DNA from 2 places in the Clostridium beijerinckii genome. Region 2 is predicted to be linked to the other one. Evidence: a T-box and tRNA genes for the amino acid it is inferred to sense, from the RefSeq annotation. Region 2 holds a T-box; the other holds one or more tRNA genes.
What was found. A T-box is a leader RNA that pairs with one kind of tRNA and senses whether it is charged. The one in region 2 lies ahead of argS (arginine--tRNA ligase), so its partner is inferred to be a tRNA-Arg.
Positions count from the first base shown of each region.

Region 1: it has a tRNA-Arg gene. The T-box ahead of argS (arginine--tRNA ligase) is inferred to sense a tRNA for this amino acid. The anticodon was not compared.

Region 1 is NZ_CP144906.1:3,787,658-3,797,111, forward strand. It holds gene PZA12_RS17425 (hybrid sensor histidine kinase/response regulator) at 1-25, shown strand, start outside; gene PZA12_RS17430 (sigma-70 family RNA polymerase sigma factor) at 470-1,042, shown strand; tRNA gene PZA12_RS17435 (tRNA-Lys) at 1,182-1,257, opposite strand; tRNA gene PZA12_RS17440 (tRNA-His) at 1,337-1,412, opposite strand; tRNA gene PZA12_RS17445 (tRNA-Arg) at 1,418-1,494, opposite strand; tRNA gene PZA12_RS17450 (tRNA-Gly) at 1,531-1,604, opposite strand; gene PZA12_RS17455 (hypothetical protein) at 2,560-3,093, shown strand; gene PZA12_RS17460 (hypothetical protein) at 3,340-3,654, shown strand; gene PZA12_RS17465 (DMT family transporter) at 3,785-4,678, opposite strand; gene PZA12_RS17470 (AraC family transcriptional regulator) at 4,965-5,867, shown strand; gene PZA12_RS17475 (DUF6143 family protein) at 6,015-6,581, shown strand; gene PZA12_RS17480 (GNAT family N-acetyltransferase) at 7,137-7,556, opposite strand; gene PZA12_RS17485 (YwqG family protein) at 8,093-8,836, opposite strand; gene PZA12_RS17490 (nitroreductase family protein) at 9,130-9,454, opposite strand, start outside.
Region 2 is NZ_CP144906.1:1,165,681-1,175,134, forward strand. It holds gene PZA12_RS05415 (rubredoxin) at 1-25, opposite strand, end outside; gene PZA12_RS05420 (3'-5' exonuclease) at 187-816, opposite strand; gene PZA12_RS05425 (L-lactate dehydrogenase) at 1,079-2,029, shown strand; gene PZA12_RS05430 (biotin--[acetyl-CoA-carboxylase] ligase) at 2,789-3,760, opposite strand; gene PZA12_RS05435 (phosphodiester glycosidase family protein) at 3,946-4,980, shown strand; gene PZA12_RS05440 (dipeptidyl-peptidase IV) at 5,001-6,041, shown strand; gene PZA12_RS05445 (site-2 protease family protein) at 6,533-7,153, shown strand; T-box leader at 7,252-7,531, shown strand; gene argS (arginine--tRNA ligase) at 7,719-9,410, shown strand.

The sequences.
Region 1 (9,454 bases), 2.6 Mb from region 2:
AGAATTTTCTGATATCTATTTGTGATGTATTTTTATGAAACTTCTCTTTAAATTGAAACCTGCTGATAAAGGTAAATACTTTTATCAGCAGGTTTTTAAATTTAATTTTACCTATTTTTCTGTATGCCAATTATCCAGACCATTTTTTATTTTTTGATATAAATAAATTATTACTCTGCAATAATACTTACCCTTCTATTTTTTAGCCATTCATGTAATTATTCATATTACAAAACTCTCCATAAACGCATTATTGTATTTAGATGAGTAAATCAAAAAACTTCTATATGTAGTAAACATATTACTTTAGGTTACTCTTCAATAAATTAATATAAATTATTTTCTATTTTTATATAAAGCATACATTCTCTACCGTATATCTACATGTAGAAATTAACTTAACACTAAACACAACATATGTAAATTAATCAATTTAGTTTGCAGCCATTAAACGAGGAAGGAGGTTCATATGAATTTTGATTATATTGAAAATCTGGTGAGAAGATGTAAAAATAATGATGAAGTCGCAAAAGAAAAATTAGCTGATGAGTTTAAGCCTTTAATCTATAATATCTCAAAGAAAACTTTTGTTGATGGATACAGCATTTATGATATTCAGCAGGAATGTTATAAATCACTTTTTAAATCTGTTTCCATGTACAATTTGGAGAAGCACAGGTTTGTTGCTTATGCTACTAATGCAATAAAGAATAATGTAAATGATTTAATTAGGAAAATGAATTTTAGAAGTTCCACTGACAGTAATGATGTTTTAAGTTTTCATGATAACTTTGAAGAAGATATCCCCTCACAAGAAATATCTATCGAGGCTTCATTATGTGAAGTCTGTGATTATGAAGATTTAAAGTCAGCTCTTAAAACTTTAAATGAAGAAGAAATTGAACTTATAAATTTTGTATTTTATAAGAATCATACTGTTAAGGAATATGCCTATTTTAAAGATATGTGCTACTCTACAGCCGTTTTGAAAAAGAAAACTATTTTAAGAAAAATATTTAATAGCATCCCAGTATATTATTAAAATCTAACAGCACCAAGGTTAACATTTACCTTGGTGCTGTTATTTTTATTTTACTGGAATATAAATTCCTAAAGAATAAAAAAGCCTAAAGTAAAAAGTATATTTATAACTATACTTTTCTACTTTAGGTTAAACAAATTGGTGGCTCACCCGGGAATCGAACCCGGGACACCATGATTAAAAGTCATGTGCTCTACCGACTGAGCTAGTGAACCAAAATAATAATTATGATAGGATACTTTTGCAAATAATTAAGCTAAATCAATTTCCTTGTAGCCTACTAATATTTTTACATGGGGTGAACGATGGGACTCGAACCCACGACAACCAGTGCCACAAACTGGCGCTCTACCAACTGAACTACGTTCACCATTATGGTGCGTTTTAAGGGATTCGAACCCCTGGCCCACGCCTTAGAAGGGCGTTGCTCTATCCAGCTGAGCTAAAAACGCATATTATTTATTATGTTGCAAACTCTTTAATTTTTTTGGAGCGGGTAGTGGGAATCGAACCCACCTTTCCAGCTTGGAAGGCTGGAGTATTACCGATATACGATACCCGCAACTAACCTGCTTGTTTATTATATGTTACATATTATAGGTTGTCAACACAAAAATTTAATTTTTTTCAAATAAAGTGCTGAATATTGTATTTTTTACCGCAATTTTACCTTATTTAGATATCTCTCACCTAGCAGTATCACAGGCTTTGACTTTTTTATTTACTGCATTAATATAAATTTATAAATATATTTAAATTTATATCACTTTGAGTATAATGCTTTTCAATAATAAGTTTATATTTGAAATTTTAGTAAGCAAACTGCTTAATAAATAATCTAATATTAAAACTTAATTATTTTATTTAACTAAATTTTAATATTAAATTAGAATTCACTCTCAATTATTTATTAGCCTCTTATTTTTTATTCCATGTCTTATTAAATTAAACCATAAAATAAAAATGTTAACATATGTGCTATATATATTTATAGTTACAGAGTATTATCCCGATAAACTGTATCTAATTACAGTACCACTATCTAACCAAATTCTAAATGGTTCAACTAATACTTTTTTCATTTACTCCCCTCCTAAATTTATTTTCATAGATAATTATTTCATATTAATTTGTTATTGCCTTAAATATTTTTTATTACCTTCTAAAAAATTCAATCATATATTACACTACCTAAAAGTTTTTAATTTAAATACTAACCTCTCCTTAAGCCACATTTTTCAAGCATATTCTGAAGAATATATATTCTTATATTCTAATATTCTAGAGAATATTAGAATATTCTCTATTTCTGCATATATCCTAAGTGAGATAAATGAAAATTCAAAAGATCTCTTCAAAAAAGTTATCCTGCAAAAAGTAAGATCCAAATTTTGCATCTGATTAACAGAGCTCTTTCATTTAATCTTTTATATTTAGAAGCATGCATTTCTTTTCTTTGATCATTCATAGAAAAAATGTATAAAAATTTTTATAAAATTTATTAAAGGAGAACACTTATGAGTAAAAGAAAACAAAATGAACTACCAAAAAATGATTTTGCACCAGATGAGAATGAAGAAATAATTGGTTTTACACCTGAACCAGTCATTTCTGGCAAGTGTATTTCATCTTTTTCATTTGATGATGATGAAGATGAAAAAAATACTGCTATGTCCAATAACAGCAGTAATAATAATAATAATAATTGTAGTTATAACAGTAATAATATATCGTCTATTAAATCTAATAATCCTACTCTAATCATCTCATTTGATGATGAAGCAGCATCTACCCAAAATGTTAAAACATCTAATTCTAATATTTTTGCAGATAATAGAAAAATTTCAGTAGCAAATGGCATGGCTCCACCTATTGATGGTGAATTCCTAGATATTAAACGAACTTATATGCTTAGATCTTCTACTGTTAGAAAAGTTAATAAATTAAAGAGCAGGCATCCTGACTTAAATACCTATGTAAGTACTATAGTGGACATGGCTATAGCTCACTACTATAATTACATAGTCAATGAAGGCGAAAAAAAAGAATGATCTACTAGGGTGTAATAGATCATTCCAAATACTGGTTATCATTTATTTAATAAGGGGTAAATAATGATTAACTATCTTATAAATTTATAATACTAGATGAATATGTCAATTGTATGACAAGCTATAATTTTCTAAATCAGTTCTTAGAATTTTGTAATAGTCTATTTTTCTTAACTTGCCATAATATATTTTGAATATAATTTCACCGCTTTCAAATACTATAAATTATGAAAGGTGGTGAGTATAATGAAAAAATTTATTGTCCCATTTTCTATTATTTTATTCTTATTGTTTAGCATGAATACAATAAACGCTTTTGCCGCTAGTAAAACTTTAACTCAAGGTCTTTATTCTCTAAAGGACTCAGGATTATCAGCAGGCGTTGATTATAATGTTCAAAATAATTCTTCTGGTAGAGCCATGCTTCTTATAGTTGATAGCACTCAATTAATACAGGAGTTAATTCGTTTTGAACCTAATTCTCGCAAATATACCATGAAACCGCTAAATTATGGGGATATAATTATAATAGTTACTGCAGGTAATTTAGAATTCTCTTAATGAGTATACTTATGATTTTATCAATACCTGCTGACTCATTGTCATCCAGCTATCTATTAATCTACTTAAGCATTTTGTATTAATATAATGATATATTGAACTAATTTTCATTCTATATTAAAACAACTTTTTATTGCTTTATACGAGACAAAATTATAATTGTAGTTATAATACATGCCGTTCCAATCCATTGTGATATTCCAAGCTCCTCATGTAACCATAATACAGACAATATAGCAGCCGATAAAGGTTCAGCTGATGATAATATGCTTGACTCTGTCGGCTTTATATAATTTAAACTTTCTAAGAAGCAAGTAAAAGCAATTAAAGTTCCAAATAATACTACAAATATAATAGCTAATATTGAATTAGTAGACCAAATTCCAGTGCAATTCCATGGCTGCTCAATAAAGCTGAAGGCTATTCCTCCTATTAACATCCCCCACCCAACTACTAATATGGATCCCCATTTTCTAAGAAGCAAGCGAGGTTGTAAAGTATAAAAGGCTGCTGCAAATGCTGATGCAATCCCCCAAAACAATACTAACCTTGAAATAGATATACTATGAATATTCCCCTTTGTAATGATAAAAAATGTCCCTAGCATTGCTAGTCCAATAGCAATAATTTCTTTAAGCTTAGGAATTTTTTTATTACGAATGGCTAAATAACAAGTAATTATTACTGGTGATGAATATTGAAGTATTGTTGCTGTTGCTGCATTCCCATATTTAATTGCCGCAAAATATGTATATTGTACTCCTAGCATACCTAAAACGCTAAAAAATATAAGACTTAGTGCATCATTCTTACTTTTCCATACTTCCCATATATTTTGCTCACCTTTCATAAAAGTATATAATAATAAGATTATTCCCGATGATAATAAACGTATTACAACAAGCCACTCTGGACTAAATCCTTTTTTCTGAAATAAGTATTGAGCAGCAGTACCTGATATTCCCCATAACATGGCTCCTATGATTACCAGTATTATTCCTTTTATCCTTGGCTGAAAGTTCACTATGCTTCCTCCTTTTTGTATTTATTCTTAATTAATCTATATACATTGCAAAAATAATCCTTCATCATAATTCTAAAAATATTGCAAGAATCTTAGCCCTAATTGTGCATTGTTAAATATGCATTATGAATTTCAACATATATATTATGATTTGCACTATCTATTGCAGCAAGTTGCAATTATATTGATTTAATCAAACAAATATGTAATAATTTTATTATTATTTCTGGCATTAAACAATTAATATATTATCAGAAATTAAAACTATATTAGCGAGATGATAAGAATGCAGGCAACAAGAATAGAAGTAAATGATGATTTGCAAGAAACAATAAAACATGGTTCTCATGATTTTCCATTAGCAATTTACACTGACAAATTTGATCTATTTGAAGATGGGTATATAAGATGGCATTGGCATAGGGAAGTACAATTTTCATATTCACTATATGATAAAGTAGTTGTATATATAGAAGATGAAGAAATAATCTTATCTCCAGGAGAAGGAATTATGATAAATTCAAATGTACTTCATCAAATTAAACCATACGATAATAGCAATTGTATGATGTTTTCTATTGATTTTGATTCAACTTTAATTGGAGGAAGTGAAGAATCACTTATCGAAAAGAAGTACTTATCACCAATTATTGAGAGCAATAATTTGAAGTTTATATCTTTAAAACTTGACGTTCCATGGCAAAAGAGAATATTAGCTCATCTGGAGCAAGTTTTTATATTATCTCATGAAAAAGCATATGGATATGAATTAGAAATGAAAAATTATCTAAGTATTGTTTGGCTAAACTTAATGAAAGAAATAAAAGAAGATATTAAAAGAACTGTACCTTCGGAATCAAATGATGATGAACGTGTAAAAATGGCAATGCAATATATTCAAAATCATTATGCAGATAATATTGATCTAGCTAGTATCGCAAGGGCTGCAAATATCAGTAAAAGTGAGTGCTGTCGAAGTTTTAAAAGAATTTTGAAAGTAACTCCTTTTGAATATCTAATGGAATACAGAGTTTCAAAAGCAGCAGAGCTACTTCTAAAAAATAAGGATTCCATTTCTAATATTTCTCTTGATGTAGGTTTTAATGGCATAAGTTACTTTGGAAAAGTATTTAAAAAATACAGGAAGTGCTCTCCATCTGAATATAGAAATAAATATTGCAACAGGTAAAGTAATTATAAAATATATACTATATCTACGGCGCTATAGCTTGCTTTTATTAATAACATGAGCATTTTATATATTTACGGAATATTATATATATAAAGAAACTCTATAGTAATATTTATAAAAATTAATCCGTAGGAGATGTAATTTATGTTAGAAAATAATAGTAATTATATCCTAGATAATAAAAGTGGTAAATTACAAGAAGTAGTTAGTATTCCTATTTCTTTATATAAATCAATGAGAGGAAGATACTTTGTAGGCCAGACAGAAACTTTATGGGTTGGTAATGGTTCAAATGCCTGGGCTGGTTTAGTAAATCCACGTAATTCAGATGTCAATTTATATGCAAATGTATTTACTATTTCAAATTTATCTAATGACTATTTAACTGCCCAAATATGGTTAAATACTAGTTTTCCTGAAAAAGCTTGTGTATCCCGTAAGACCTCTCCAACCAACACTGCGTTAAAGCCAATACCAAAAAACAAGGTAGATATTAGATTTATTGAATCTACTAGAATTGTTCCTAAAGATGGAGTTAATGTATATGAAAGAATAGTACCTCCTAATACAACATTAGTAGGTGAGGAAGATGGAAAGTTTATAGAATCTCCAGGTGGAAACTATACTCTAATTATAAAATCATCAAATTTAACAATTGATAAAGTAGTAGTGGCATTTGGATGGTGGGAAAAACCAATATGTAAAAAGTAGATTCTGTTAAATAGCTCGCCTAATGGTCCGCTCATATGAATAATTATTTTTAACTCGCATATAATATGATTGCTTCTCATTATGTTATTATTTATGGAATCCATTTTGACTCCTCAATTGGAGTCTTTTTTATGGAAAGAATTATTTATCAGAAATTAGAATTATTTAAACTTATCCTTCATATAATTAAAGGAAACCTCTTGAGTGTTATTTTTTTGTTCTCTTGGTTACCCTTCATTCATAGCTACTTTTTGTTTTAATCCATTCACTTTTGAGCCCCTTATTTTAGGGGCTTTTATTATTTCTTCCATGAATAATTTTATGAAATATTCGCAAACTAAAATGTCTTCATAATCAAATCAGTGCTCCATTTTTGATCTATTTAATTTTAAATATGTGATATTTACATTGTGCATTATTTAAGATATATTAGGCATGGTATAAATCCCCCACAAATATTAATTATCACATACATAAAAATGTCCCTTTATTGGGGCATTTTTACTATATTCTCATTGAAAATGGCATAATATGAGTTAAATTTATTTACCTATATCACCCCAGATTCTTTTTCATCAATATATGCAGACAATCTTCCTCTAAATAAGCTTCTCCCTGCTTTTCATACCCTTGTTTTTCATAAAATTCTGCAACTCGTGCCTGTCCTGACAACATTACGCTTTTTCCACCTTCTCGAGTAATACTATCTTCTGCAACATTAAGCATTTTGGCTCCAATATTTTTCCCTCGCCATTCCTTTAAAACAGCTACTCTTCCTATGATGAATGACTCTTTCTTAATATCAAAATAGATTCTACAGGTTGAAATTGGCTGTTCTCCTTCATACATAACCATGTGCTTAGCAATTCCATCAATTTCATCAAACTCTTCAACGAAGCCCTGCTCTTTTACAAACACTTCTACTCTTATTTTTTTAGCCTCTTCTGGTAAATAGTTATACTCTTTAATTATCATTTTATGACCTCCCCTTCAAAACAAAAGGCATCCAAAAGCTAACCTTATAGTGTGAAAACACACCGTACCTACGGCTGGCTTTTGTATGCCTTATAATACAATCATCCGGTGATGAAAGTATAAGCTCTTATTTATTTTTTAAATAAATTATATATAAAAATTTGTTGTAAGTCAATGAATAATGCTATTCAATTTTGACAGCATACCCATTAACTCCATTGCCTAAGATAACAGCTTGTTTTGCGTTAGAAGTATCTGTATTGGCAAGCTGAATATTCGTGGTCTTATCTCCTTCTAACGAAAGAAAATTATCTGTTCCATCGGGACATAGTACATTATTAAATTCATAACCATCACTATTTTTTAGCGTGAATACACTTCCCTGCTGTGGAAAAATACATTTCTGTTTAAATTTTAAAATACAACTAAATAATATACATTCTCTGTGAAATTTATATGAAATATTATAGATATTGTTGCTGCTGCTTATATCATTAGCTAGTTTGTAAAAACATTATTTATATATCTTTTATATCCTAGCAACATTGCCAATCATATACTACTTTCGAAAAATCCTTGTCCTTCAAAGCATTCTTAGGAATAGAAAAAACACAATTTCCAGAATCTCCAAACATAATTCCACACTCATCATCTATATCTAACTGCAATAAAAGAAAATCCTCATCACTAAAACCTAGGTAATCATTTTGTACAAAATATGGATAACCTCCAACTCTGCTGTCACAGCTATAGCAATCGTCACTCAGCTTCTCATACTCTTCTTCTGAAAGTTCATTCTTATAAGTCGTTTCAAACAGCTCTAGCGAAGAAGACATAGGCATCTCTCTTATTTCAAAATACATTTTTCCATTATTTAAAAAAGGAAGACCTTCTTTATATTCTTCACTATTTTCATAAGGATTTTCCTTTATTAATTGCGTTTCATCTTCTTCATAATTTTCTATATACCTTACGACAATAGGGCTTTCTAATCCAAACATATCATCATTTACAACAAAAAACTGCAATAGTCCTTTCTCTGGTAAATCATTCAAATTTTTAATTTCTGATAGATTTAGCTGTGCTAAAAATATCATAGGTTCTCCATCTTCATCTAATGGGTACTCTTCAATATTTTTAAGATAAGGACATCCTCCTAGTTTACTCTCCCACGGTTTTGTTTCTTCACATTTAAAAGTTATCTCGTTACTATACCTAAAAGTTCTTTTTATTATATTTTCATGTGCTTTTAAATTCTCAGGAATTTCGTATTTAATCATCTTCTCCCTCCAATATGTTTCAATATCTATATAATTTTTTCTTTATTATATACTCGCTTATCAATTATTTTATATATTTTCATCAGTCTATTATTCAGAATAAAATCCATTTTTATAAAATGCTAATTTAAGTAGATTATAAACTTTTTATAGTTAAAACTGCCATTAAAATTATAAAAAATACAGATATGTTTCTTCCAACCTTTGCTCCATAATTTTCTATGTATTTATGACCTATAAAAGCTGAAATAATAGATAACCGCAGAATCACTTATTACTTAGACCCATAAAATTTATATCCATCTTGCAACCTCTTCTAATGGCTTTCGTGGCCTTGGATATGGTGATTGATCTGAATATCCAATTGCTATTGCTGCTACAAGTTCATCTTTGCAATTTAACCATGAGCATATTTCTCTGTCACAATAAAATATGTCGCAAATCCAAAGAGTTCCTAATTTAAAATCCTGTGCTGCTAAAAGTAGTGTTTGTATCGCAGCTCCAATTGATTGAGTATCAGTAAGTAATCTATGATGATTATAATCTTCTTCAAAATTAGAAAAAGTATTAAATACTAAGATTACTGCCGATGCTTCATTAATTGAATTCATACTTAAC
Region 2 (9,454 bases):
ATACTTCACAAACATATTTTTTCATCTTATCACCTCATTTATAGTTTAAACAAGACAAGAATAAATTTTAAAACTGTTTAAATCCTAAAATTTTAGATACCATAAAGAATACATATAGTAAAAGCCCCGAGTTATAGTATATTATATGATATTTTTATTGAGGTGTTAATTAATAAAAATTATATTTTATTTTACTCCATTAGAGTTCTTAGCTAGAATATTTGAAAAATACCCCTTTGGAAAGTACCCTTTCTTTAATCCTTCGATAACAGTTAAATATGTTGCAGCTGTATCAAATCTAGCATCATGATAATTTCCACTACCTTCAAATAATTTTTCAGATGTCTCAACAATTTGTTCATTTGATATGTTTAACCAATCTATTACTTCAGATAATTTTGGATTTTTGATTTCTCCATTGGCCTTTGGAATCTTACATATATCTCTATAGTAAGCCATAGTGCAGAAAACATTTTTTGGGTAAAAATCTTCTCCTAAAGAGAACAATTCATGTTTTAAAAATCTAACATCAAAATTAACATTATGACCGATTAGAAAATCAGCAGTCATAAAATCATCAAGAAATTCAGGTACTAAATCCTCAAAATATTGTCCATCAGATAATTCATAAAGCTTCTCTAAAGAAAAACCATGAATTTCTTGGGCAGAAGGGTCCATCTCATCGACTGTAAAAAAGAAGTTTTTACCAGTAGTTATCTGAGGTTTTGTACTAGCATCAACAGTTATGTAACTTAACTGACATATGCTGCCGGGTTTTATACTAGTGGTTTCTGTATCAAAAAATAATAATTTCATTAAAGTGTACCTCCATCTTCTGCGTAAAACATTTAAAAACAATTACGTCTATATGCTTACTAATAAATTCATTATTAAGTTGCTAAATTTAATTATATAGTATTTACGAAAAAATTCAAATAAGGTATAATCAGATAAGAATGATTATTAATTAATAAAATTGTTAGATAATAATTTAAGATGAAACTTGTTATGAGCAAATAATAAATTTGTTATCTGGAAAGAATAGAATTAATATTGGATTAATTAGGAGGAATATATAATGGTAGAAAGAAAACGTAAAATATCTGTGATTGGTGCAGGTTTTGTAGGTGCAACAACAGCATATGCATTAATGAATAGTGGAGTAGCTACAGAAATATGTTTATTTGATATAAATATGGATAAAGCAATGGGAGAAGTTATGGATTTAGTTCATGGTACTTCTTTTGTAAAGCCTGTTAGTATTTATGCAGGAAGTATTGAAGAAACTAGAGATTCAGATATAGTTATAATTACAGCTGGTGCAGCTCAAAAAGAAGGGGAAACTAGACTAGATCTTATTGAAAAAAATTACAATATATTTAAGAGCTTTGTTCCACAACTAGCAGCAGCAAGCCCAGATGCTATTTTGTTAGTAGTATCAAATCCATGTGATGTGCTTGCATATATAACTTATAAGTTATCTGGATTCCCTAAGGAAAGAGTAATAGCATCAGGAACTGTATTAGATACGTCAAGATTAAAATACGTTATTGGTAAATACTTTAATGTAAATAATAATAATATCCATGCATATGTTTTAGGAGAACATGGTGACAGCGAAGTTGTTAGCTGGAGTACTGCAAGCATAGCTGGAGAAACTTTTGAAGAATATGCTAAAAAGTTCAATTTAGAGTGGGATGATGATGTAAAATCAGTAATAGAAAGCGATGTTAAAAATGCAGCTTATGAAATAATAAGTAGGAAAAATGCGACTTATTTTGCTGTAGCATTAGCAGTAAATACAATAGTAGAAGCTATATTAAGAGACGAAAATACTATTTTAACTGTATCATGTTTGATGCAGGGAGAGTATGGAATAGAAGATGTTTACTTAGCGGTGCCAACAATTTTAAATAGTAAGGGTGTTGTAAGAATTGTAAACCCTGTTCTAAATGATGAAGAATTGAAAAAATTAAAAGAATCAGCAAGTGTTCTAAAAGGGCATATTGAAAAAGTTGTGAATAAATAACTAGAATTAACTAAATGTATTTTGTACTAAGCGAAATATAAAAATACTTGCAGTATGAGTAGGTTCTAAGTTTACTGCTAAACTCTCGAAAGGGAATATATGCGTTTGTTCTGGATCTCTGAAGATTTTATCGGGTGATTCTAAGAACAGAAGTTGTGCCCAAAATGCTAGCCTCAAAAGCAAGTTTTGAACTAGCATATTTGGAACAACTTCTAATCTAAGAATCACAGCCAGCAAGATCTTCTAATGAACACTGCACAAAAGCATATATTCTCTTTCTTTATTTTGTAGTAAATCTAAATTAAATTCATATTTATACAAGTATTTTTATATTCCTGCATTTAGCAATATCCCATCTAATAATTGACTTAAATATTTAAGAGTCTATATTGATTTCTAAGTATTTCGCACATATGTTTAAAAAAGCAGCTGGTAAAAAATATCCGGCTCCACTTTTTTTTCTGTGACTTTTTTATAACTATCATCATAAATTTAGAATATTTGAAATACTAAAAATGATAGCAAAACAAAGAAAGAGAATACATATATGTGAAGCAGGCATTGAAAAATAAGCTGCTTATATCTTAATGGGAAGTTGTTCCATTTTTGCTTGTCCTGCGCTTGTCGCAGGAGCATGAAGAAATGGTGCAACTTTCTATTTAGATATATCCAGTGAAATTTTTCTAGTCATGTGGAATATATATGTATTCTCTTTCGGTTGTTTATCTAATCACTTTGAGTGTTTCCCAATACTGTTTTTTAGTTCATTCCATTAAAACTAATCTCTCCAGTAATTACAGCTTTTTCATTTCCATTGCTATCTATGACCATAAGGTCCCCGTTATCAGAGACAGAAACACAGGTAACAATTTCTTCATTATTATATGTAATTAATTTTGCCTTTCGCCCTAAAATATTGGAATGATCTCGGCAGATTGAGATTGTCTCGGAAAGATCTAATTTATTTATGAAGTTATTATATAATACTTCGAAATTATTTAAGAAAGCTGAGAGGATCTCACTTCTTTTGAAATCTTTATCATATTCAATCTTTAGTGAAGTAGCAATTGGTTTTATACTGTCATCAAAGTCACTTTCATCTATATTAATATTCATCCCTACGCCCAAAACTAAATAATGAACACTATCCATGTCACATTTCATTTCAGCTAGGATCCCACAAAACTTTTTGTCATTTAAAAGTATATCATTAGGCCATTTAATAGTTGAATTAATATCTAAATTACTTAGTGTTTTATAGACAGAAGCAGCAGCAATTTGAGTTATTTTAGGAGCTTCCGTTGGAGGAAGGTTAGGCATTAATATTAATGAAAACCAAAGACCGCCACTTGGGGAAACCCATTTTCTGTTAAATCGACCACTTCCCAAAGTTTGTTTTTCTGCAATTACTATAGTGCCATGGTCAATGTCTTTTTGCGCAAGCTCTTTTGCTTTAATATTTGTAGAATCTATTTCATCAAAGTAAACTATGTTTTTTCCAATAGCAGATGTTTTTAATAGAGGTAAAACTTCATTTTTATTTAATAAGTCGGGAGAATTAAGTAATTTGTACCCCTTATTAGAAATTCCTTCTATTATATAGCCTTTTAATTTTAAGTTTTTTATATGTTTCCATATAGCAGTTCGTGAAACATTTAAAGTAGAACTTAGGTATTCGCCAGAAACATAATCTTGAGATTTTTTTAATTCATTTAAAATTTTATCTTCCATTTATATATACCTCCTAAGACTCATTATAACATAATGTGAGTATTTAAAAGCAAAATCCAAGTACCAAATAGAATAAAATGCTGGAAAAATGAAATTATTGTAATCTAATTGAAAATATTATATAATTAGGTCTGGTGTGATTTTTATAAATGCAACTAAAATGCATTTTTAGAGAGGATAATAAAATGGATATAAATAGAAAAAATAAGAATATAAATAAGAAATCTAAGGTGAAAAAAAGCAAGAAAAAAGTAAATAAGATTTCATTTAAGACATTAGCTATATTTTTTGCATTTGAATTGTTTTTTACTGGATGTACATTCCCATTTTTACTTTTATATGGGCCATTTGATAATGCGAAAAGCCAATATGTTGGAGCAGCAATGACTTCAATGAGTCATCAATATCTGGCAACATGGTTTTTATCAGATAAAAAAATAGCAGAAATTATGGGAGAAAACTCAACTGAAGAAACTAGTGAAACTACCAATATATCTGATATTAAAGTTCCAAAGGTTAAAGACGATACTATAGAACTTCATGATATAGAAAATTCTAAGTATAATGGTTATTATTTGGTGGTAAAAGATCCAACAAGAGTTAAAATTGGAGTAAGTTCTAAATTGGGAGTTGAAGGTGAAACTACATCAACAATTGCTGAAAACAATGATGCTATAGCGGCTATTAATGGTGGAGCATTTACAGATCAATCATCTGCTGCTCAGTGGACAGGAAATGGTGGGTTGGCATCAGGAATTGTAATGACTGGTGGGGAAGTGAGAGTTAATGATGTAGGAGATAACCCAACAACAACTTTTGGGATAGATAAAAATGGAGTAATGGTTGTAGGTGACTATACAGTAGCTAAGCTTAAAGAACTTGGAATTCAAGAAGCTTTAAGTTTTGGTCCGGCATTGATAATTAATGGAAATATGGTAAAGATAAACGGTGATGGAGGATTTGGGACAGCCCCTAAAACTGCTATAGGACAAATGAAGGATGGCTCAATAATTCTTCTAGTTATAGATGGTAGAGAAATTGGAAGTATAGGAGCAACATTAAAGGAATTGCAAGAGATTATGCATCAGCTAGGTGCATGGAATGCAATGAACTTGGATGGTGGAAAATCAACAACATTGTATTACTATGGAGAAGTTAGAAATAAACCATCAAATAGTATGGGAGAAAGATCTATTCCAACAGCAGTTATTGTTAAATAAACAGAAGGTGAGGTAGAATTATGAAGATGTTTAAGAAGATAACTGCTTGGGCATTGTTATCTATACTATTACAAATTTCTGGCTTATACATTTTAGAAAATTTTATTTTTAAGCATACGTCAGAATTTAAAAGTAATAAAATAGAAGTTCAAAAAAAAGATATTACAAAAGATATTAAGGCTAGTATTCCAAGTAAAGCTAAGGATGTTAGCATATCATATGATGGTAAGTATTTAACGTATAAGTTAGATGAAGAGTTATATTTGGAGGACACTGCTACAGGTACCAGCAATAAGGTCACAACAGAAAGCAAAGGAACTATTATGTACTGTGATTGGCTTCAAGAAAGAGACATATTAGTAATAGCTGAGAAAGCCAAAAAAGAAGGAGAATCTAAAGTTCAAATTGTAACCTATAATGTAAAAAATTCAACAGAGTCTTTAGTTAAAGAAATATGCTCAGCTGAAGATGACATGGAAGTTAGTAAGATAAGTGCATCTATATTTACGAACGTGTACTATGTAGATATTTATAAAGGTGGATTAAAGAGTATAGTTTATAGAATTGACATAAATAATGATATGAGTAAAGTGTCACTTAAGACTAATGTATTAGGAAATATGCAAGTAGTTCCACATAACGATAGATTAGTATATGAAGATAAGTTGAATAGTAAATTTTTTGTTACGAGCCCTAATAAGCAATTGGTGTTTAATGGTAATAAGAATCTGACACTTCTTGGAATTGATAGAAATGATGTGATTTATGTTGGGGAGCTTAATGGTGATAAAATTACCAATATCACTTATGGAAAAGTTGATGAGGATACAGCAAATTGGAAAAAGGTAACACTTGATTCGGTTGTAAATGTTAATGACTTGTATTTTAGCAATAAGAGTGAAATACTAGTTAATGATAATCTTAAAGGTAGTGTCAAGAATTTAAGTACAGGAAAAGAAGTTGAATATGAAGGGAAACTTGTTCAAATTAAAGAAGATTTTATAGCTACGGAAGATAATAGTGGAAAATTGGTTTATAAAAGTTTAAATGATAATAAATAAAGTTGGTAAGTAAAGAGTGTTTAATTGAATTTAAATTAAACACTCTTTATTAAATTAGATCTTATAATATATATGTTGCAACTGAGCTTCTAACTTTTATATTAGTTAGGTATTTGGTTTACTAAAATTTAAAATGCAAGTTTATTAGTAAAATGTGCATAGAATAAGGTTGTAATCTAAACGAATAAGTGCACTTACATTGTTGAGATTAATCTTTTATGATATAATGTTGGAAATAAATAGTAAGCAGTGATTTTAACGTTTTATGTAAATACTTACGACAGTTATAATAAAGTTAATGAAAATAAAAAATATATATGCCTAAAAAGTTTAATTTATAAAAGTTTGTCTTAAACTATTATGGAATAAAAACTGAATAATCTTGTAAGAACAGAATTATATTATTTAGTTGCAATATATAAGTTACTTTAATGGAATTTGTTCTAAGTATGATATAATATAAAACATACATATCGAAAGAGGAGGAAAACATGAATTCAATACTTAATATGATTTTAATGATTCCGGGAATGCTTATTGCATTTACATTTCATGAATATGCTCATGCATTAGTAGCTGATAAGTTAGGGGATAAGACACCGAGATTTCAAGGAAGATTAACATTAAACCCAATTGCTCATATTGATCCTGTAGGGTTTGTAGCGGTACTTATCTTTAGTTTTGGTTGGGCAAAGCCAGTACAGACTAATCCGTCAGCTTATAAAAATTATTATAAAGATGATTTAAAGGTAAGCTTAGCCGGGCCGATTGCAAATTTTATAGTTGCTATAGTAGCTGCATTGGTGTTGGGGATTTATGTAAGGTTTGTATACGGATTTCTGCCAATGGCATTAGCCGGTGTACTATATTCAATGATATATTTAATAATTGTAATTAATATAAACATAGGATTATTTAATTTGATACCAATACCAGGATTAGATGGATTCAGTCTTTTAAGAGATTTGAAGCCCAATACGTTCTATAGATTTGAAGAAAAGTTTTATCAATATCAAATGCTAATAATGCTAGCATTAATATTTGTTGGGGGAAGAATAATACATATTCCAGCAGAAATAATAAAAAATGCATTACTAAAGATTTTTCTATAATATGAAATCCCCTGTAATATAATAGTATATTCAGGGGATATTGAAATTTAAGTTGACAAAATTTAAGATAATTTGTATAATATATTATCATTAATATTGAAAATTCTAAGAAGAGGAAAGTAGTTTAATTGATTCCTTAAGCGAGTGGGGAGACGGTGTAAGCCCTATGGATAGATTATAATGAAGAGAGCCTTGGAGAAATCACCTGAAATAAGTGGTTAAAAAGATAATAATTTAATATAGCTGATATGATATATAAGTTATTATTTTTAAACCTTTAGTAGGGCTGGTCGCAAAAAAACTTGCGTTAAAAGTTAAGGGGTATTTTATTTATATAAAATACAATTAGAGTGGTACCGCGGATAGTTCGTCTCTTTGTTTAAGAGATGGGCTTTTTTTGTTCGTATTATAACATATTTGTGATAAATTATATAAATACATTTATTGCAAAAAGTTAAAAATAATAATTAGTATTAAAGTTAAATGATTAGCTATAAGTCTTACAGGTTAGTAGCTCCTGTTGAATTTAAGATAATACTATTTAGCCAAAATCAAGGAGGATGTTATGGATTATAAAAGTAAAGTTGCAGAACTAATAAAAGAACATGTGGAATTAGAAATTGAAACTATTGAAAAATTAATTGAAATACCGCCAAAGCCAGAAATGGGGGATTATGCATTTCCATGTTTTCAGCTATCAAAGGTTATGAGAAAAGCACCTAATATGATAGCAGAAGAATTAAAAAAAAATATGTCTACTGAAGGATTTGAAAGAATTGAAAATTTAGGACCATATGTTAACTTCTTCGTTGATAAAGGAGTATTTGCAGAAAATACAATCAAAAAGGTTTTAGAAGATGGAGAAAATTATGGAGCGTCAAATATAGGAGAAGGGAAAACAGTCTGTGTTGAATACTCTTCACCTAATATAGCAAAACCTTTCCATGTTGGTCACTTATTCACTACAGCTATAGGTAATTCTTTATACAAGATGTTTAAAAAGGAAGGATATAATACTGTAGGATTGAATCACTTAGGAGATTGGGGAACTCAATTTGGTAAGCTTATAAGTGCATATGATAGATGGGTAGATGAAGAAGCATTAGAAAAGGCTCCGATTGATGAATTACTTAGAATATATGTTAAATTCCACGAGGAAGCTGAAAAAGATCCTTCATTAGAAGATGAAGCAAGAGCAAACTTTAAAGCATTAGAAACTGGTGATGAAAAAGCAACAGCTCTTTGGACTAGATTTAGAGAATTAAGTTTAAAAGAATTTGAAAGAGTTTATAACATTTTAGGAGTTAAATTTGACTCACTAGCTGGAGAAGCATTTTATAATGATAAAATGGATGTTGTTGTTGATGAGTTAAAAGAAAAAGGACTTCTTGTAGAAAGTAATGGAGCTCAAGTTGTAATGCTTGAAGAATATAATATGCCACCTTGTATAGTATTAAAAGGTGATGGTGCATCAATATATGCTACAAGAGATTTAGCAGCTGCTATGTATAGAAAGAAAACTTATGATTTTCATAAATGTGTTTATGTAGTTGGAACTCCTCAAGCACTTCACTTCAAACAAGTATTTAAAGTGTTAGAACTTGCAGGACATGAGTGGGCTAAGGATTGCGTTCATGTAGGTTTTGGATTAGTTAAGTTCGCAGATAGAAAACTTTCAACTAGAAATGGTTCAATTGTTTTACTAGATGATTTATTACGTGAAGCCGTTGAAAAAACTATGGAAGTTATTAATGAGAAAAATCCTGAACTTGAAAATAAAGAAGAAGTAGCAAAGAAGATTGGTGTTGGAGCAGTAATCTTTACGTATCTTAAAAATTCAAGGGAAAAAGATATTGTCTTTGATTGGAAAGAAATATTATCATTTGATGGAGAAACTGGTCCATATGTTCAATATTCATATGCAAGAGGAAATAGTATATTGAACAGAGGTAAAGAATGCATTGGAACTGTTGACTATAGTAAATTATCTTCAAAAGAAGAATTTGAGTTAGTTAAGAGTATAGCTAACTTTAATAGCGTAATAACTTTAGCGTTAGATAAGTTAGAGCCTTCAATATTAACAAGATACGTAATTGAAGTTGCAAAAGGATTTAATAAATTCTATAATGCACATTCAGTATTGAACTTAGAAGATGAGGATTTAAAAGCTACAAGATTAAACTTAGTTAAAGCAAGTTTACAAGTAATAAAAAATGGATTAGAGTTACTTGGAATAGATGTAGTAGAAAAAATGTAGTTAATTAATATTAAATTTATTATAATTTCTTTAAATAGAGGGAT